Linked DNA regions of Arthrobacter globiformis. The protein of the gene in region 1 binds, or shares a complex with, the protein of each later gene. Links are inferred from orthologs where the notes say so. Each region holds a gene or a part of one and is shown in the gene's direction. Other genes may lie near its edges.

The links.
Region 2: the proteins of QFZ33_RS02905 (region 1) and QFZ33_RS00390 are in contact, whole or in part, in an NMR structure (PDB 1J6T), measured with the Escherichia coli proteins. The link is inferred for Arthrobacter globiformis from one-to-one orthologs.

What each region holds. Positions count from the first base shown.
Region 1 is NZ_JAUSXI010000001.1:614,914-624,751, reverse strand. Bases 1-2,729 are described here. They hold QFZ33_RS02905 (HPr family phosphocarrier protein), read left to right. Parts: upstream 1-1,090; coding sequence 1,091-1,369; downstream 1,370-2,729. Other genes in these bases: ku (non-homologous end joining protein Ku), read right to left, coding at 2,448-2,729; QFZ33_RS02895 (DUF7218 family protein), read left to right, coding at 2,141-2,407; QFZ33_RS02900 (SRPBCC family protein), read left to right, coding at 1,628-2,092; QFZ33_RS02910 (PTS fructose transporter subunit IIABC), read left to right, coding at 1-1,038. In the rest of the region: more of ku, read right to left, coding at 2,730-3,581; QFZ33_RS02885 (ATP-dependent DNA ligase), read left to right, coding at 3,622-6,222; QFZ33_RS02880 (hypothetical protein), read right to left, coding at 6,315-6,575; QFZ33_RS02875 (DUF2231 domain-containing protein), read right to left, coding at 6,871-7,377; QFZ33_RS02870 (MFS transporter), read left to right, coding at 7,828-9,456; QFZ33_RS02865 (FUSC family protein), read left to right, coding at 9,627-9,838.
Region 2 is NZ_JAUSXI010000001.1:76,817-86,901, reverse strand. What follows is about bases 4,962-7,937. They hold QFZ33_RS00390 (PTS mannitol transporter subunit IICBA), read left to right. Parts: upstream 4,962-5,428; coding sequence 5,429-7,447; downstream 7,448-7,937. Other genes in these bases: QFZ33_RS00385 (mannitol-1-phosphate 5-dehydrogenase), read left to right, coding at 7,447-7,937; QFZ33_RS00395 (TetR/AcrR family transcriptional regulator), read left to right, coding at 4,962-5,375. Outside these bases: QFZ33_RS00420 (cache domain-containing protein), read right to left, coding at 1-454; QFZ33_RS00415 (FadR/GntR family transcriptional regulator), read right to left, coding at 456-1,232; QFZ33_RS00410 (helix-turn-helix domain-containing protein), read right to left, coding at 1,346-1,774; QFZ33_RS00405 (alpha/beta fold hydrolase), read left to right, coding at 1,823-2,659; ptsP (phosphoenolpyruvate--protein phosphotransferase), read right to left, coding at 2,798-4,483; more of QFZ33_RS00395, read left to right, coding at 4,647-4,961; more of QFZ33_RS00385, read left to right, coding at 7,938-8,610; QFZ33_RS00380 (SDR family oxidoreductase), read right to left, coding at 8,951-9,823; QFZ33_RS00375 (winged helix-turn-helix transcriptional regulator), read left to right, coding at 9,920-10,085. UniProt on the Escherichia coli protein: The phosphoenolpyruvate-dependent sugar phosphotransferase system (sugar PTS), a major carbohydrate active transport system, catalyzes the phosphorylation of incoming sugar substrates concomitantly with their translocation across the cell membrane.

The sequences.
Region 1 (9,838 bases):
ATCGCGCTGGGCTTCCTGCTTGCCGGTTTCGACATCGCTTTGGGCACCAAGGCCAACGACATCCTGGCCAACAACTCCCTGGTGAACCTGCCTGACGGCAATCTCGCACTGTACCTCGGCACCGTTTTCTTCAAGATCGGTGCCCTGTCCATGGGCTTCCTGGTTCCCGCCCTCGCTGGCTACATTGCCTACGCAATCGCCGACCGTCCGGGTATTGCACCCGGCTTCGTTGCCGGTGCCGTCTCCGGCTTCATGGGCGCCGGCTTCCTCGGCGGCATCGTCGGCGGCCTGCTCGCCGGCTACATCGCCCACCTGATCGGAACATGGTCAGTGCCGCGCTGGCTCCGTGGCCTGATGCCCGTCGTCATCATTCCGCTGCTGGCCTCCATCATCGCCTCCGGCGCGATGTTCCTGTTCCTGGGCGGACCCATTGCCGCCATCACCGTCGGCCTGAACACCTGGCTCTCCGGCATGTCCGGCGCCTCGGCCGTCGTCCTTGGCATCATCCTCGGCCTCATGATGTGCTTCGACCTCGGCGGCCCCGTGAACAAGGTGGCCTACGCCTTCGCAGTCGCAGGCCTCGGCGCCGGCAGCGCCACCAACCAGGCACCCTGGCAGATCATGGCCACCGTGATGGCCGCCGGCATGGTGCCGCCGCTGGCAATGGCCCTTGCCACCGTCCTGGACAAGAAGGTCTTCAGCCTGGCCGAGCGCGAAAACGGCAAGGCGGCCTGGCTGCTGGGTGCCTCCTTCATCTCCGAGGGCGCCATTCCGTTCGCGGCAGCTGACCCGCTCCGCGTCATCCCCGCCAGCATGGTCGGCGGCGCAGTCACTGGTGCCCTCACCATGGCCTTCGGCGTTACGTCACAGGCACCCCACGGCGGCATCTTCGTGTTCTTCGCCATCGGCAACGTGGTGATGTTCATCGTGTCCATCCTGGCCGGAACCGTGGTCACGGCCATCATCGTGGTGGCCCTCAAGCGATGGGCTGCCCGCAAGGCCGTTGATACGGTGGAGTCCGTCCCTGTAACTGTCTGACCCCCGCTGTCCTTCAGCATTCCAACCCGCACTGCAATTGCAAGGAGCAGAAATGTCCGAACGTAACGCAACCGTCGCCAGCCGCGTAGGCCTGCATGCCCGCCCCGCCGCCATCTTCGCCGAGGCCGCGGGCGAGTTTGACCTCGACATCACCATCGCCCGCGAAGGGGAGCCTGCTGACGAAGCCATGGACGCCGCCAGCATCCTTTCCCTCATGAGCCTTGGGGCATCGCACGGCGACGTTGTGGTGCTCCGGGCAGAGGGTGATGGCGCCGACGCCGCCCTCGAGCGCCTGGTCCAGATCCTGGAAACGGATCACGACGCCGAATAGGCACCGCGCGCTTTTACGGCCGGTCTCCGCAGCAGGTCCCCTTAGTGGACTGTTGCCGAGGTCGGCCGTAGCCGTTTCCGGATGGATTTTGCTGCTGGTGCGTGCCGAGGGGGACATCGCGCCTGATGAGCGGGCAATTCCACCTAAGTAAGCAACCTTAGTAGTTTCTTGTTTTTGCTTCTGCGTCCTACTAGCTTGGAACTGTGGCCAGCCATTCGAATGACCGGCGGAACTGCCAGACTGAAGGAGGATGACAGAGTGGAAACCTTGCAGGAAAGCGTGGACGTCGAGGTACCAGTCAGCACCGCCTACAACCAGTGGACACAGTTCGAATCGTTCCCCCGCTTCATGAAGGGGGTCGAGTCCGTCGAACAAATCGACGAAACCTCCCTCCATTTCCGAACCAGCGTGGCGGGCGTTAAGCGCGAATACGACGCGCAGATCCTGGAACAGACGCCGGACCGGTGCATCTCCTGGGTCAGCAAGGACAAGCCCCGCAACGCCGGCAGGGTTACCTTCGAGAGCCTGGGCGAGGACCTCTGCCGGGTGAACGTGGAACTCGAATGGGAGCCGGAGAGCCTGCTGGAGAGGGCCGGAGCCGCCGCCCACGTTGATGAGCAGCAGGTGTCCTCCGACCTCGCGCGGTTCAAGGAGTTCATCGAAAGCCGGGGCATCGAGACGGGCGCCTGGCGTGCCGCTGTGGACCGGGGCGAAGTGACCTGATCCCGCGACCGTTCGCATGCGACCGATCGTTCCCTCACGGAGGTAGCCATGCCAGAGAAGAAGAACCCCAGCCTGAAAGATCCCAAACTCTACGAAGAGCTCCGCGACGAGGGGGCCTCGAAACAAAAGGCTGCCCGCGTCTCCAACGCGGCGGCCAAAAAGGGACGCTCCGAGGTGGGCCGCAAGGGCGGCAAGTCAGGCGACTACGAGGACTGGACCGTTGATCAGCTCAAGGCCAAAGCCAAGGAAATCGGCCTCAAAGGGTATTCAGGCAAGAAAAAGAGCGAACTCGTCTCTGCGCTCAGGAATTCCTAGGCGGGTGCACGTGCAGCCGCGCGGCGGGGCGCCCGCCCTTTCAGGCGCCTTTCCGCGCGGTCTTCGCCGTGGACTTGGCCGCGGTGCCTGTCTTCGACGCAGTACCGGACTTGGAAGCAGTGCTGGTCTTAGAAGCAGTGCCGGCCTTAGAAGCAGTGCTGGTCTTCGACGCCGTGCCGGTCTTGGCGGCGCCGGCGGTCTTGCTCCGGGTCCTGGCTGTACCGCTCTTGGCAGTTTCGGCGTCGGAATCCGCAGCGTCTTTTTTGGCGGCGCTGCTCCGGCCGCTGCCGGCCCTGCCGCCGCTGGTGCTGCGACCGCCGCGCTTGGCGGGTTCAGCCGGCTCGTCGTCAGCCGACTCCTCTTCAGGCGACTCCGGTGCGGCCGCCCCTCCCCCGCGCTTCTTGTCGAGGCTGCGCTTCAGGGCCTCCATCAGGTCGATCACTTCGCCGTTGCCACCCTCGGCCTCGGCACCGAACGTCTCCTCCGTGTCCAGCGCGTCGCCCTTTTCCAGCTTCGCCTCGATAAGCTGCCGAAGCTGTGCCTGGTAGTCATCGGTGAACTGCTCGGGCTCGAAGTCGGACGCCATGGACTCCACCAGCGCGGCGGACATCTCGCGTTCCTGCGCGGAGATGCGCATGGACGTGTCCAGGGACGGAAACGCTGCTTCCCGGACTTCGTCCGCCCACAGCAGCGCCTGGAGCATCAGAACGTCGTCGCGGATCCGCAAGGCACCCAGCCGGGTCTTGTCCCGCAGCGCGAACTGCACCACGGCCACGCGCTCGGTATCCTCCAAGGCCCGGCGCAGCAGCATGTAGGCCTTGGGCGACTTGGAGTCCGGCTCCAGGTAATAGCTCTTTTCGAACATGATCGGGTCAAGCTGGTCCGAGGGCACAAACTGCACCACTTCGATCTCGTGGCTGTTCTCCGCGGGAATTGCCTTGAGCTCCTCCTTGGTGAGGATCACCGTCCGGCCGTCGGCCTCGTACGCCTTCTCGATGTCGGAGTAGTCAACGACCTCGCTGCAGACCTCACAGCGGCGCTGGTAGCGGATCCGGCCGCCGTCGGCGTTGTGCACCTGATGGAGGCTGATGTCATGGTCCTCGGTGGCGCTGTAGACCTTCACCGGGACGTTGACCAGCCCGAACGCGATGGCGCCTTTCCAAATGGCTCTCATGGGACAAGTCAACAGCACACAGGGCCGGAGGTGAAGCCCCATGGCCGGCGGTAAGGAACGCGTGCGGGTCGGCGGCCGCGAACTGACCCTGACGAACCTCGACAAGGTGATGTATCCCGCCACCGGCACCACCAAGGCGGACGTCATCGCCTATTACGCCGCTGTGGCCCCGGTGCTGATCCCGGCTGCCAGGAACCGCCCGGCAACCCGCAAGAGGTGGGTGCACGGAGTAGGAACCGCCGACCAGCCCGGCGAGATGTTTTTCCAGAAGAACCTGGACGAGTCCGCCCCGGGCTGGGTGCCCCGCGCCGCCATAACGCACAAGACCAACACCAATTACTATCCGCTGGTCAATGATCCGGCCACCCTCACGTGGCTGGCACAGATCGCCTCGCTGGAGATCCACGTGCCGCAGTGGACGGTGGACTCCCACGGCAGTGCCCTGCCTCCCGACCGGTTGGTCCTGGACCTCGATCCCGGGGAAGGCGCGGGACTGCCCGAATGCGTGGAGGTGGCCAAACTGGCGCGGACCATCCTGCAGGACGTGGGACTTGATCCCATTCCCGTCACCAGCGGCAGCAAGGGGATCCATCTGTATGCCGTCCTGAACGGGACACAGACCTCGGATGAGGTTTCCGCCTTCGCCCGTGAACTGGCCCGGGCGCTGGAGGCCGACCACCCGGACCTGGCGGTCAGCGACATGAAGAAGACCCTCAGGACGGGAAAGGTCCTGGTGGACTGGAGCCAGAACAACGCCGCGAAGACCACCATCGTTCCTTATTCGCTCCGCGGGCGCCTGCACCCCACAGTGGCGGCTCCGCGGACCTGGCGGGAGTTGAGTTCGCCGTCGCTCAAGCACCTGGACTACGAGGAGGTCATGCGCCGGGTGGCGGCCGGCAAGGATCCCTTCGCCCCGGTCAGTGCGGCCGCCGGGCACCCTGGCCCAGGCCACGCCGGCGCTGGCCGAGCTGACGGCGCCGGCAACGCGAACACAGCCCACCCGGACCCCGCACCCACGAAAACCGCCGGACCGCGCGGCGGCGGGCACGCGGATCCCCGGCTGAACAAGTACCGTTCCCTGCGCGATCAGGGCAAAACACCGGAACCGTTCACCGCGGAAGAGCACCACGCGGCAAAGGCCAACGGCGTCGCGGCACGGGCGGGCAAGGAGATCTTCGTCATCCAGGAGCACCATGCCAGCCGGCTCCACTTCGACTTCCGGCTGGAGCACGAGGGCGTGCTTGTCTCCTGGGCGCTGCCGAAGGGCGTGCCGGAGTCAGGGGACAAGAATCACCTGGCGGTACAGACCGAAGACCACCCCATGGACTATGCCGATTTTGAGGGCGACATCCCCAAGGGCGAGTACGGGGCGGGCAGCGTCAGCATCTGGGACAAGGGTGTCTATGAGCTAGAAAAATGGGTCAACGGCAAGGAAGTCATTGCCACACTGACGGGCCGTGAGGGCGGCGGGCTTGGGGGCACCAGGAGGTTCGCCCTGATCCATACCGGAAAGGGCCACGGGGAGGAGTCGCAGTGGCTCATCCATCTGATGGACAGGGTTCCGGGAACACGGAAAAAGCCGGGCGGCACCAAAGAGGCGGCGAGCCCCACGGTACCGGCCAGTCCGGCCCGCGCAGCGGCTTCCAAGCCGGCAGCATCCCGCGGCAGCTCCCTCCAGGAGGAGCCGGCCCCCATGCTCGCCTCGGCGGGCACTCTGGCGGACCTGCATGGCAGCGACTGGCTCTTCGAACTCAAGTGGGACGGGATCCGTGCGCTCGTGGTGGCGGACGGTGATCGAATCAGGCTCCTGAGCCGGAACGGCAACGACATGTCGGCCAGCTATCCCGAATTCACGGACAGGAGCTGCTGGCCCCCGCAGGACTTCATCGCGGACGGCGAGATCTTCGCCGTCGGGCCTTCCGGGCGGCCCGACTTCGGGCTCCTGCAGGGAAGGATGAAGCTGACCAGGCCGGGCGACGTGAAGCGGGCCCGTGCCACCATCCCGGTACGGATGATGCTCTTTGACCTGCTGGCCGACGACGGCGACGACCTGCGCAGGCTGCCCCTGAGGAAGCGGCGGGAACGTCTCGCCGACTTCCTCGAGCCCGGCGAGTGCCCGGTGGAACTGTCGGAGACCCTGGACGAGAAGGTGGAGCACATTCTGGAAAGCGCCCGCGAGCTGGGTTTGGAAGGCGTGATGGCCAAGCGCGCGGACAGCCGCTATGTGAGCGGGCAACGGACCCATACGTGGATCAAGCTCAAGATCGAACAGACCCAGGAAGTGGTGGTGGGCGGCTGGCGGCCCGGCAAGGGCGACCGGTCCAACACCGTGGGATCACTGCTGGTGGGCATTCCGGACGGCAAGACGCTGCGGTATGTGGGCCGCGTGGGAAGTGGTTTTAGCATGCGTGAACTCGAGGAGCTCCGGAAAAAGATGGAGGGGCTGGCGCAGGAGACGCCGCCGTTCGATAACGTTCCTTCGGCCGACGCGGCGGACGCGCGCTGGGTAAACCCGGCCCTGGTGGGTGAGGTGACCTTCGGTGAGTGGACCGGGAGCGGCAAGCTTCGCCACCCGGTGTGGCGCGGCTGGCGGCTGGACAAGGAACCGGTGGAGGTGGTGATGGAATCCCCGCAGTCCTGAAGAACCAGCCCTGATTGTCTGAGTCGCCACATGAAAATACCTGGCGACGCACGAATTTCGGGCGTCGCCAGGCGGTTCGTATTTTCGGCTGGTCAGGACGAGTGCGGCATCTGCGGACGGCCGGTCCGGTGGATTGCTGTCACAGCAGCGCCCTGTCCCACGCGGCCGGGGCTTGCGCCGTGTTCCTTGGGGTGGCGCCGTTTGCCGTTGCCATCCGGCCACTGCTTTGCCCCGCCCATTGCCGCGGTTACGGCCAGGGTCTCGGGAGTAGGCAGCGCCGGCGTGTCCATTGATTCCGCCAGATGCGCAGCGACATCCGGCTTGATGCTGCTTCCGTTGTGGGAGTCGGCCATTTGTTCTTCCCTTCCGCGATGAAATGAAGTGTTCCCCATATTTAGATCCGTAATTCCGCCGTTACCGGATAGCGAAGAAGCCCTGCTTCAGCGAAGAAGCATTGCGAAGGCAGAAACCTGAACAGGCGGAGTTAGTTGCGGCGGTGAATGCCGGGCACGGCGGCCAACAGTGAACTGCCCAACAGTGGACTGGTCGACAGTGGACTGGTGCCGCCATGGCGCGTCCATTACTCGAAGATCAGTGTTCCCATGGGTCCACCTTAGGCAGAAACACGCCGCCCGGGAAGAGATCTTCTTAGTCCTCGGCCCCGGTCCGGAAGGATCCTTCCCATACCGCTCTGGACCCCGACTCCCCGATCAGCGCCACAGTGGCCACCGCACCGCCGCAAAGCACCAGGGCGACCACGACGGCGACAATCCCCGCGATGCGGGACCCGGCGGCGCCCATTCGCCGCCTCATCCCCTCTGCCTGTGTGGCGCCGTACCGGAACCACAGCCACTGGGCGAGGGCAACAAGGAACACACCCACCACCCACGGCAGGAGCATCCCGGCAAGCTGCATATGGGCATTGATCCGCGGCGTGGCATCAACACGGTCCAGCAGCCAGGCGCCGGCCGCCACAGTGACCGGCACCAGGACAAGCGCCAACAGGGCGACCAGCGGCGTGACGATCCCCAAACGCCGTCGGGCGGCGGGCCAGAGAAGGCTGAGCAGCGTGCAAAGGGCCGCCAACGGAACGAAGACCACCGTGGCGTGGACGAGCAACACATGCATCGGCAGACCGCTGATCTCGTAGTCCATGGCGAACACCCTGTCTGGAAGTCATATAAACCGTCTGGAAGTTATGAACTCTCAGTCCCGGCCTCCCGGTCCACCGTCCCGGGTCCTAAACCTGGACCTAACCAATCAGACGAGTACCGCGGTTGAACGGTTCAATCGGCGGTTGTTGCACGTCGCCGAGCAGCGCCGGAATCGGGGCGCCAGGAGCGCCGGAATCCGGGCGAAATGGGGTCCGAAGAGCCCTGTTCCAGAAAAAGGTGATAACGATCGCCCGGGCCGCGGAAAATCCGCAGGATGGCGGGGCCAGATTGGCCAAAACAAATCTGACTTCAACGCCGTTTTGCCCCCTAAACCGGGCGATCATACGGCACCGAACTCTCGAAACCCATGGAAATCACGTAAAATTGAAGGCCTGCCCGGAGCGGGGCAGCTATAAGTCGCAAGCAAATGACCTCCACAGGAGTTGCCCAAATGCCCACAGACCGAAGCACGACCGACTCTTCAGCAGGCGCCAGGAACGCCAGCGGAACCGACCAGGCCGCACCCCAGAGTGCGAAGAAACCAAAGCTGCTCGCGCGGCGCCGGCTCAAGGTATCCGACGTTAACGTCGTAGACCAGCCCATGCTCAAGAAGGCCCTCGGCGGCACCATCGTGGGCAACACCATGGAGTGGTACGACGTCGGCGTATTCGGCTACCTCATCACCACCATGGGTCCGGTGTTCCTGCCGGAGGCCGACAAGAGCGTGCAGACGCTGTTCCTCCTGGGCACGTTCGCTGCCACCTTCATCGCCCGCCCGCTCGGCGGCGTCGTGTTCGGCTGGCTTGGCGACAAGGTGGGCCGCCAGAAAGTCCTCGCGGCCACGCTGATGCTGATGGCGGCGAGCACCTTCGCCGTCGGCCTGCTGCCCGGCTACGCACAGATCGGCATGTGGGCAGCGGCCCTCCTGGTGGTCCTCAAGCTCGTGCAGGGCTTCTCCACCGGCGGCGAATACGCCGGTGCCACCACTTTTGTGAGCGAGTACTCGCCGGACAAACGCCGCGGCTTCTTCGCCAGCTTCCTGGACATGGGCAGCTACCTCGGCTTCGCCCTGGGCGCCGCGCTGGTGTCCGTGCTGCAGCTGACGCTGGGCCAGGCCGCAATGGAGGATTGGGGCTGGCGCCTGCCGTTCCTGATCGCCGGTCCCCTGGGCCTGATTGCCGTGTACTTCCGAAGCAAGATTGAAGAGTCCCCGCAGTTCCAGGCCACCCTGGACGCCCAGGAGGAACTCGCCAAGGACGCTGCCGCCGGTGATGAGGCTGCAGCAAAGGGCCCGGTAGGAATCGTCAAGGCCTACTGGCGCTCCATCATCGTTGCGATGATCCTCGTGGCCGCGGCCAACACCGCCGGCTACGCGCTGACCTCCTACATGCCCACCTACCTCACCGAGTCCAAGGGCTACGACCCCGTCCACGGCACGCTGCTCACCATCCCCGTCCTCGTGGTCATGAGCCTTTGCATTCCGCTGACGGGCAAGCTCTCGGACCGCATCGGCCGCCGCCCGGTTCTCTGGATCGGCGCCGTCAGCACCGTGATCCTGGCTGCCCCGGCCTTCATGCTGATCGGCATCGGCAGCATCTGGTCAACCCTGGCCGGCCTGTCGCTGATCGCGTTCCCCGTGGCCTTCTACGTTGCGAACCTCGCCTCGGCACTGCCGGCGCAGTTCCCCACGGCCAGCCGCTACGGCGCCATGGGCATTGCCTACAACTTCTCCGTGGCAATCTTCGGCGGCACAACGCCGTTCATCGTGGCTGCCCTGATAAGCGCCACCGGCAACGACATGATGCCTGCCTACTACCTGATGGCCACCTCGGCCGTTGGGGCCGTGGCCATCTACTTCCTCAAGGAATCTGCCCAGCGCCCGCTGCCCGGCTCCATGCCCAGCGTGGACACCCCGGCGGAGGCCCGTGAACTGGTGGCCACCCAGGACGAGAACCCGCTGATCGACCTCGACGAGCTGCCGTTCGAGACCGCCGATGAACTGAACAGGGATTTGGGTAAGGAAAGTGATCTGGACGAGGAACTCGACGACGAACTGAATAAGGTGCCCGCCGGCGCCTGACGGCGCAAAAGGCTGACGCTGATGAAGGCCCGTCCGGCATTCCCCACCTCTGGGGCATGCCGGGCGGGCTTTCGCGCTGCCCGGCCTGTTGCTCGTCTCACTTTGTGACGCAGCACGCGGTGAGAACTTTGCGGCGGTGCTACCTTCGTAGGGTGAAAGGGGTCGTGCCGGTGCAGTCTGTGGTGCACCACCTGCGGCAGCTGCACAGCCTGGGCCCCGCCAATAACGACCACCTCTCGGCATGGCGCGTGGCCATCAGCGTGGCCGTCCCCTCCCTCGTCCTGTTGCTCCTCGGCCGGCCGGAGCTCACCATCTATGCCGTGTTCGGCGCACTGACCGGCATGTACGGGCGCTCCGAGCCGCACCAGCTCCGGCTCAAGCA
Region 2 (10,085 bases), 540 kb from region 1 along the record:
GAACGCAGAGCGTGATGATGTTGACGTTGATGCCGCCGAAATCAACGTAGGGTCCAACCGCCACGGGCTGCCCGCTGGCGGACGGGATAGTGAACCAGTCGCGGGTTGTGTAGTCGTAGTAGTTCAGCGAGTCCGGGTTGAGGTCATGGGTGACGAAACGGGGTTCACCCGTCCGTTGCGTCCGCCACCATTCCAGCCAGTGGGTTGCTTCCCGGAGGCTCCCCGGGGCGTAGGCGATGCCGGCCCCGACGATGATGTCCGAGTGCAGCTTGATGAAGTTGGCCAGTTCCTGTTTCAGGAACAGGAATTCGCTGCGGCGGGGTACGCCTGACGCGGCTGCCGCCGCCGCCGCCGAAACGGTGCCCGCAATCTTCTCCAGGTCAACGAAAACGCGGCTGATGCTGGAGGAGAGCACGGCGGCCGTCCGCTCAAGGGCCTCTTCTACGGTCTCCACGTCACGCACCTTCTTCGGGCCTCATCGTCAACCTGAGATGCTGCTCTATCAAGTGTTCGGTCTCGTTGCGGCTGTGTCGTTCTGCCGCGCTGGCGGCCGCGTCCGAGTCCCGGGCCCTGATTGCATCAACGATTGCGGCGTGTTCTTCCACCGACTTGCCGTCGCTGCCGGCCTGGCCGGAGCGCCCCCACCACAGGGTCATCACCTCGGCTTCAAGCTGAAGGGCGGCCGAGGTCAGCCTGCTGGACTGCGCGGCAATGCTGACGGCAACGTGGAACCGGCTGTCCATGCGGCGCCGGGCCCGGTCATCGGCCGAGTCCCGGTGGCGCCTCGCCAGATCTTCAAGGTGCTCCACATTCTTGGGGTCCGCCCGCCCGGCCGCAAGCCGCGCTGACATTGAAGCGATGGCCGCACCCAGGTCGCCCAGGTCCCTGAGCGCCTCCGTGCTCGTTTCCCGAAGCTTGTCCTGCAACTGTGAGTCTGTGAAATCGAGCTGCCGGCGAATGACACTGCCGCCGCTGCGTCCCCGGCTGGTTTCGATCAGGCCCTTGGTCCGCAGGGCGGCAAGGGACTGCCGCAGGGTGATCGGGGAGATGCCGAGTTCCGCGGCAAGCACGGACTCCGTGGGCAACCTGTCGCCTTCGGTGAGGATGCCCATCAGGATGGCGGTCTCAATCTGGTAGGAAACCTGGTCGGCCCGGCCCAGCCCCTCGGGCTCGCTTCCGCGGAGCAGCAACAGCAGGTCAAGCGCCGAGGTGGAAATTGCCGCACTTCCCATTCCCAGGCCTCCCGCAGTCGTGGCTCCGATGTCGCCGGGGCTTTTCCGATTACCTTCAATCTTTGCACGTTTAACGTTTAAGGTTTCCGGTCACCGCCGAGCCGAGTGAGGCGCTACTGTCCGCTCTCGCCGTCGGAAGTCCCGGCGTCGGAGGCTTCTCCGGCCGCTGCCGCCTGCTTCTTTTTCTGCCCCTCCAGCCATGCCATGATGGCGGCCAGCCGGATGCGTCGGTGTGTGCCGCGGTATTCCACCGGGATCTCGCCCCGGTCCGTCATGTTCCGCAGGTAGGTGTGGGAGATGCCGGCCAGTTCGGCCGCCTTTGAGGTGGTGAGCATTTCCTCCACGCTGCTTACAGTCACCGCTTCGCCGCGGCTGAACCTTGCCAGGAGGTCGACGACGGCGTCTCTCGCCTGGGGCGGGAGGCGGTGGACAGTGCCGTCCACGAACACGGTGATGTCAGTGCCGCCGTCGAGCGCGCGCTGCAGCGCCAGCGCGTCTTCGGCAGGAAGGGCGGGCGCCACCCTGGGAGCAATCAGAGCCATGGCAGAAGCCTAACCGCTGCGGAACGGTGAGTTGGATATGCTCGGCGGATGAGACTTAGTGGTGGAGTAGTAGTGACGGCGAACGGCCTGACGGGCCGCCTGTACACGTCGAACGAGGCGTCGGCCGCGGAGCAGCCGGCCTATGTACTGCTCCACGGCATCGGCGTCTCGCACCGCTACTTCGCCCGGCTGCACGTCGAACTGGCCCAAGGCCCGGAAGGACAGGGGCAGCAGGCGGAGGGTGCCGAACGGGGTGCTGCCGTCTACTCCTTCGACCTGCCGGGCTTCGGCGGCACGCCGCGTCCAGGCCGGCAGGTGACGGTCGGTGAGTACGCGGCTTTCGTCGCGGCGGTCCTGGCTGAGTATGCCGTGGAGTCCTGCATCGTGGTGGGCCATTCCATGGGGGTCCAGTTCGCGGTGGAATTGGCGCTCCAGGCACCCGGGCTGGTGAGCCGGATAGTGCTCATGGGTCCGGTGGTGGATCCCGCCCGCAGGAGCGCCGCCTGGCATGCGCTTGCACTGACGAGGGATTCCCTCTTCAGCGAGCCCCCGCTGACGAACGTCGTGGTGTTTACCGACTACTTCCGAACCGGTGTTCGATGGTACCTGACCGAACTGCCCGTGATGATGGAGTATCCGCTGGATTCCCGGGTGTCCGGCGTGGCGCAGCCGGTGCTCGTCCTCCGTGGCGGAAGGGATCCGATCGCCCGCAGGCCGTGGTGCGAATATCTCGCCGCGCAGGCCCCGGATGGCGCGTTTGCCGAGGTCCCCGGGCGTGGGCACGTCGTTCAGGACACCGCTACCGAAAGGGTTGCCCGGACCATCCGGCACTGGGCCGGTACCGCGGCCGAGGGCTCCGCGGCAGCGGAGGGCTCGACGGCCTGAAATTCATAATGGGTTAGCGGCCAAAGCAGGCAGGCGCCCGGAATTCCGGGCGCCTGCCTGCTTTGGCCGTTTGCCTGTTTCTGTCGCTTTCCTGCCTTGGAGCTTGCCTGCTGCCGGGCCGTCAGACCTGCAGTCGAGCTACAGTCCGAGCTCTTCCAACACGGGCAGCTTTTCCCGGACCCATGCCCGGGCTTCCACAGCGCTAGGCGCGGACAGCGCCAGCTTGGCCAGCTCCTGGGCCTCCGCCAGCGTGACGGTCTTCAGCACGGCGGCCACGGCAGCCAGCGAGCGGGCGGTCATGGAGAGCGTGGTGACGCCCAGCCCGGTCAGCACAACGGCGAGGGCCGGGTCCGCCGCGGCCTCGCCGCAGACGCCCACCGGCTTGTTGTGTCCCTCAGCCCTGGAACCCTCAACGGTCAGGCCCACGAGCCGCAGCACGGCAGGCTGCCACGGCGTGTTCAGCCCGGCGAGCGGACCGAGTTGGCGGTCGGCGGCCATGGCGTACTGGGTGAGGTCGTTGGTTCCCAGGCTGGCGAACTGCACTTCGCGCAGGATGGTGTCGGCCGTGAGAGCGGCGGAGGGAACCTCCACCATCACGCCCGGCGTCTTGATGCCGGCCTCGGCGCACATGGTGGCGAAACGGGCGGCTTCCTCCGCCGTCGAAATCATTGGGGCCATGACCCAAACGTCAGCCTCCGACTCCTTTTCGGCCTTCGCAATCGCCTCCAGCTGCCGGTCAAGGACACCCGGGGTGGTGAAGTCGGTGCGGTAGCCGCGCACCCCCAGGGCCGGGTTGGGTTCGGTGGCGTCCGTGAGGAACGGGAGCGGCTTGTCCGCGCCTGCGTCCAGGGTGCGGAGCACCACCTTCTTGCCGGGGAAGGCGTCGAACACGCCCTTGTATGCGGCGGCCTGTTCCTCGACGGTGGGCTCGGTGTCACGTTCGAGGAAGCAGAACTCGGTGCGGAACAGGCCCACGCCCTGGGCGCCGAGCTTGGCCGCGGCCTGGGCGTCCTTGGCCCCGCCCACGTTGGCGAGGAGAGGCACGAGGTGGCCGTCCGCCGTCGAGCCCGTACCGCTGAACTCGGCCAGCAGGGAGGCCGTGGCGGCCCAGGCCTCGGCGGCTGCGCGCAGTGTGTCGTCCGGGCTGGCCGTGATGGAACCGGCGGCGCCGTCGACGTAAACCTCGGTGCCGTCCGGGAGCTCGTCCACGCCGACGGCGGCCACGACGGCGGGCAGACCGAGTGAGCGGGCGATGATCGCGGTGTGGGACTGCGGACCGCCGCCGGCGGTGACCAGTGCGAGGACCTTGTTCGGGTCCAGGGTGGCGGTGTCGGCGGGGGCCAGATCCTCGGCCACCAGGATGAACGGTTCGTTTGACGACGGGATGCCCGGGGCGGATACGCCACGGAGTTCGGCCACGATGCGGGCGCGGACGTCCAGGATGTCGGTGGCGCGTTCCGCCATGTAACCGCCGAGGTTGTGCAGCATTTCCGAAACCGAGGAGCCCGATTCCCAGATGGCCCGCTGAGGCGAGGTGCCGCGGGCGATCAGCTTAGCTGCGCCCTTGATCAGCATGGTGTCCTTGGCCATCAGGGCCGTGGCTTCCAGGACGGCCTTGCCATCACCGGCGGCGTGGTCCGCGCGCGCCTTCAGCTCATCGTGGACAGCGGTAGCCGCCGCCTTCAGTGCCGCGGTTGCATCCTCCGGGGTAGTGCCGGCGGGCAGCTGTTCGCCGGCCGGAGGTTCGCTGATGGGCTTGGGCATCTGCCGGATCGTTCCGATGATGCGGCCGGGGCTGACGCCTACTCCTGGGAAGTTCTGCACTGAAGGTCCTCGTTCTCTGCCGGTAGCCAGGCCCGCCGGTATTTGCTCGGGCGGGAGCCCGGAAGCTCGGAACGGCTACGTCCGATGCTGCGTTGCGGTGCCTGGGAAAAATTGTATGTGATTCAGTTCATATAGCGTTGCTATAGGTGCTAGGGTAGCGGTTATGAGTTTCGATGGCCAGCTTCCGCCCAAAATGAGGCTGTTGCGTGCGGCAGCCGAATTGCTGGCCAACTCCGCGGGGGCCGCTGTCTCCACCCGCCAGATCACGCAGCTGGCGGGCGTCACGGCGCCCACCCTCTATCACCACTTCGGTGACAAGGAGGGCCTGTTTGACGCAGTTGTCGCCGCGGGCTTTGAAGAATATGTGGCCGGCGAACGGGACTTCGCCCCGTCCGGACAGCCGCTGGTTGACATCCGGCGGATGTGGGACAACCACGTGCAGTTCGGGCTCAATCAGCCGGAACTTTATCTGGTCATGTTCGGTAACATCCGCCCCGAGAGCCGTCCCGCCATCGTTGCCGATGCCGAGGCTCTCATGGAGGAGATGCTGAACAAGGCAGCCGCTGCCGGGCAGCTGAACGTCCAGCCGCGGGAGGCTGCCAGAAGCATCCTGGCAGCCAACGTGGGCGTGACGCTCATGCTGATCGCCGAACCGGTGGCCGAGCGGAACCTCGAGCTGTCCACCATGACGCGGGACGCCATGATCTTCGCGGTGTCCAGTGATCAGGGCAGGAATGCCGGACCGGAGGATTCCGGGAAATCATCCGTGGTGGTGGCTGCCATCGCGCTGAACGCGGCGCTGCAGGCATCGCACTCGGACCAGCTGTCCAGCTCGGAACTCAAGCTCTTTCTCGAATGGCTCCACCGGATCTCCAACAGTTCCACCGGCTAGACGAAACTATCGGACCATCCTGCGGTGCAGCAGGGACCACGTTAGGAAATCACATGGCAACAGAGACAGTTGCAAAACCGAAAACCAGCGCACGGGTGCACGTCCAGAGGTTCGGGACGTTCCTGTCCGGCATGATCATGCCCAACATCGGCGCCTTCATCGCCTGGGGCCTCATCACCGCCCTCTTCATTGAAAAGGGCTGGATCCCCGTACCCGAGCTTGGCGGATTTGGCACCAATGCCGAGGGTGTCGCCAATTTGGGCCTCGTCGGTCCCATGATCAAGTACCTGCTTCCCCTCCTGATTGCCTACACCGGCGGCAGGATGGTCTATGACGTCCGCGGCGGCGTGGTGGGTGCCATCGGCACTATGGGCGTGATTGTCGGCGCCGGTATCCCCATGTTCATTGGAGCCATGATCATGGGTCCGCTGGGCGGCTGGACCATCAAGAAGCTCGATGCGATCTGGCACGGCAAGATCCGTCCCGGCTTCGAGATGCTGGTGAACAACTTCTCCGCCGGCATCTGGGGCGCCCTGCTGGCCCTGCTGGGCTTCTACGGGATTGCCCCGCTGGTCCAGGCCTTCAGCGCCGGAGCCGGCAACGTGGTCCAGTTCCTGGTGAACAACGGACTGCTGCCGCTGACCTCCATCTTCATCGAGCCCGCCAAGGTGCTCTTCCTGAACAACGCCATCAACCACGGCGTGCTGACCCCGCTGGGCATCCAGCAGTCGCTGGAGCAGGGCAAGTCCATCCTCTTCCTGCTAGAGGCCAACCCCGGCCCGGGCCTGGGCATCCTGCTTGCCTACATGTTCTTTGGCCGTGGCGCTGCCAAGGCCTCAGCGCCGGGCGCCGCCCTCATCCACTTCTTTGGCGGCATCCACGAAATCTACTTCCCGTATGTGCTGATGAAGCCGATCCTGATTCTCGCCTCTATCGCTGGCGGCATGACAGGCATCGCGACCCTGGCCATCACCAACTCCGGCCTTGTGGCGCCGGCCGCCCCTGGTTCCATTTTCGCGGTGTTCGCCCAGACCGCCCGTGACAGCTACCTCGGCGTGGCCCTCTCAGTCCTGCTCGCAACGACGGTTTCCTTCCTCGTCGCCTCGGTGATCCTGCGGACGTCCAAGAACCGGGACGACGAGGGCGACCTCAGCGCCGCCACCAGCCGTATGGAGGACATGAAAGGCAAGAAGAGTTCCGTCTCTTCCGCCCTCACTGGCGCCGGAGCCGGTGGCACCGCGGTCCTGACCCGTCCCGTCGAGAACATCGTGTTCGCGTGCGACGCCGGCATGGGCTCCAGTGCCATGGGCGCCTCCGTACTGCGAAACAAGATCAAGGCGGCCGGCTTCCCGGACGTCAAGGTCACCAACGCGTCCATCGCCAACCTCACCGACACCTACGACGTGGTGGTCACCCACCAGGACCTCACCGAGCGGGCCGCACCGGCCACGTCCAGCGCCGTCCACTACTCGGTGGATAACTTCATGAACAGCCCGCGCTATGACGAAATCGTGGAACTGGTCAAGAGCAGCAACGCGCCGGAAACCGCCCACGGCGGTGCTGCGGCAACCGCTGCACCCGCCGCTGCTGCGGGTGCCGCCCCCGATGCCGAGGCGACCGCGGAAGCCGGCGCCCCGCCGTCGGACATCCTGGTGGCCGACAGTGTGATCCTGACCGGCACCGCGGCAACCCGCGACGCCGCGATCGACGAGGCGGGCCAGCTGCTGCTGGCGCGCGGAGCCGTGGACAACGACTACATCCTGGCCATGCACGAGCGGGAGGAATCCGTCTCCACGTACATGGGCAGCTTCCTGGCGATCCCGCACGGTACCAACGCCGCCAAGGACCACATCATGAAGTCCGCCGTGTCCGTGGTCCGCTACCCCGAGGGCATCGACTGGAACGGCAAGCAGGTCAAGTTCGTGGTGGGCGTGGCCGGCATCAACAATGAACACCTCCACATCCTGTCCTCCATCGCGAAGGTCTTCACGAACAAGGCGCAGGTGGCGCAGCTTGAGGCCGCAACATCCGTGGACGAAGTCCTGGAGCTGTTCGGAAAGGTCAACGCATAGTGAAGGCAGTACATTTTGGAGCCGGCAACATCGGCCGGGGGTTCGTAGGGCTGCTGCTGCACGAGGCCGGGTACGAGGTGGTGTTCGCTGACGTCGCGGACGCCCTGATCACCCAGCTCGCCGGGGCGGACAGCTACAGCGTGCACGAGGTGGGGGAGAACCCCGCCGTGCGCACGGTGGACAACTTCCGGGCGGTGAACTCCGGCACCCAGGAGGCGCAGCTCATCGAGGAAATCGCGACGGCGGACATTGTCACCACCGCGGTGGGCCCGCACATCCTCAAGTTCGTGGCGCCCGCGATCGCCAAGGGAATTGCCGCCCGGGCCACCGGGCTGCCCCCGCTGCAGGTGATGGCGTGTGAGAACGCCATCAACGCCACGGACCTCCTGCGCGAGTCGATCGTTCAGTGCTGGGACGAGGCCGCCGGATCACTGCAGGACTCGGCCGTGTTCGCCAACACGGCCGTGGACCGGATCGTGCCCAACCAGGAACCAGGGCAGGGCCTGGACGTCACGGTGGAGACGTTCTACGAATGGGTCATCGACCGCACGCCGTTCGGCGGGGCTGCCCCGGTGATTCCGGGCGCCACCTTCGTGGACGAACTGGGGCCCTACATCGAGCGCAAGCTGTTCACCGTGAATACGGGGCACGCCTCCGCGGCCTACTTCGGCTTCGAAGCCGGGCTGGAGAAGATCTCCGACGCCATGGCGGACGAGGACGTTGCTGCGGACGTGCGCGCTGTGCTCGAGGAGACCAAGCAGCTGCTCGTGTCCAAGCACGGCTTCAGCTACGACGAGCAGGAAGCCTACGTCCAGAAGATCCTGGGCCGCTTCACCAACCCGCACCTGCCGGACACCGTGCACCGCGTGGGGCGCGCGCCGCTGCGCAAGCTCAGCAGGCACGAGCGGTTCATCGGCCCGGCGGCGGAACTGGCCGAACGGGGCATCGTGCCGGAGGCGCTGCTGGGCGCGATCGCGGCCGCCCTGCGGTTCAACGACCCCGCCGATGCCGAGGCCGTTGAGCTCGGCCAGATCCTGGCGGCCTCCGAACCTGCCGCCGCCACGGAGCGTATTACCGGACTGGCGCAGGACCACCCGCTCTTCTCGGCGGTCTGCGGACTCGTTGAGGAGCGCAAGGCGGAGGACGTGGCAGCCCCGGCCTAGCCATGCCGTCCGCAGCCGCGGCCCTGCCGCACGGTTCTGCTGCACACAACGAAACGCCCGACGCCGAAACTCAAGGTGAGTTCCGGCGTCGGGCATTTATACGTGCATTCAGGACGCTTCCTCAGATCCTGCAGCTTTTCTCCCGACGCTTCCGCAGATCCTGCCGCCTTTTTCCGGACGCTTCCTCACCTCAAACCGGGTCGGGCCAACCCTGCTTGCGCCAAGTGCGGGAGCCTTTAGTGAAAGCCTGCAGGACGTGAGGAAGGGTTTGAAGAAACCTGCAGGATGTGAGGAAGGGTTTGAAGAAACCTGCAGGATGTGATCGAGCGTTTGGCTAGGGTTAGCTCGCCTGGAGGCTCTCGGCTGCGGCCTTTACCGCCTCGCGCAGCGGCGTGGTGGGTCGGCCGAGCAGGGCGCTGAGGTCTCCGCTGGTGACCAGGAGGTCGCCGCGGGCGATGCCGAGGTCGCTGTCCGCCAGGATGGCCGCGTAGGGCTCCGGTAGTCCGGCGTCCACCAGGACCTCGGTGTACTGTTCTGCAGGCAGGTCCTTGTACGCCACGGGCTTGCCGGACGCCGCACTGACTTCTCCGGCCAGCTCACTGAGGGTGAAGGCGTTGTCGCCGCCCAGCTCGTAGACCTTGCCGCCCTGGTCTTCCCGGAGTAGCACAGCCGCTGCCGCTGCCGCGTAGTCTGCCCGGGCGGCGGCGCTTACGCGGCCTTCGCCGGCGCTGCCGAGTACGGCGCCGTGCTGGACCTGAACCGGGAGCTGGCCGGTGTAGTTCTCCAGGTACCAGCCGTTGCGGAGCAGGACGAACGGGACCCCGGAGTCACGCAGGATCTCTTCGGTGGCCAGGTGCTCGGCGGCCAGCTTCATGGCCGTGGTATCCGCGTTGGCAACGCTGGTGTAGGCAATAAGGCCGACGCCGACTTCCTTGGCCGCGTCGATGGCGTTCCGGTGCTGCTCAATGCGCTGGCCCACCTCGCTGCCGGAGATCAGCAGGACCTTGTCCGCGCCAGCGAACGCCGTCCGTAGCGACTCGGGCTGGCTGTAGTCGATGCTGCGGACCTGGACGCCGCGCTCGCCGAGGTCGGCGATCCTGTCCACGGTCCGGCCTGCGGCAACGATCTGCCCCGCGGGCAGGCCGTTTTCGAGCAGTGCTTCGACGACGAGGCGGCCGAGCTGGCCGGTGGCTCCGGTGATCACGATGGTCATGATGTTCCTTTCAGAGGTGACTGTCAGTGGTGCCAACCGGGCTTCACTTCGATTACTTCCCAAAAGAGAGTACGCACTTTGAGGTAAGGTACTGTCATGAAGGTAAGTACCCCAGCCGCTGTGCCCGCATTTTCCTTCGCCGACGGGATCTTCCCCGCGGGATGCCCCAGCCGGACCGTCCTGGACCACGTCACCAGCAAGTGGGGCGTTCTGCTCCTGGTGGCGCTGTCCGAGGGTCCCCAGCGCTGGAGCGAACTACGAC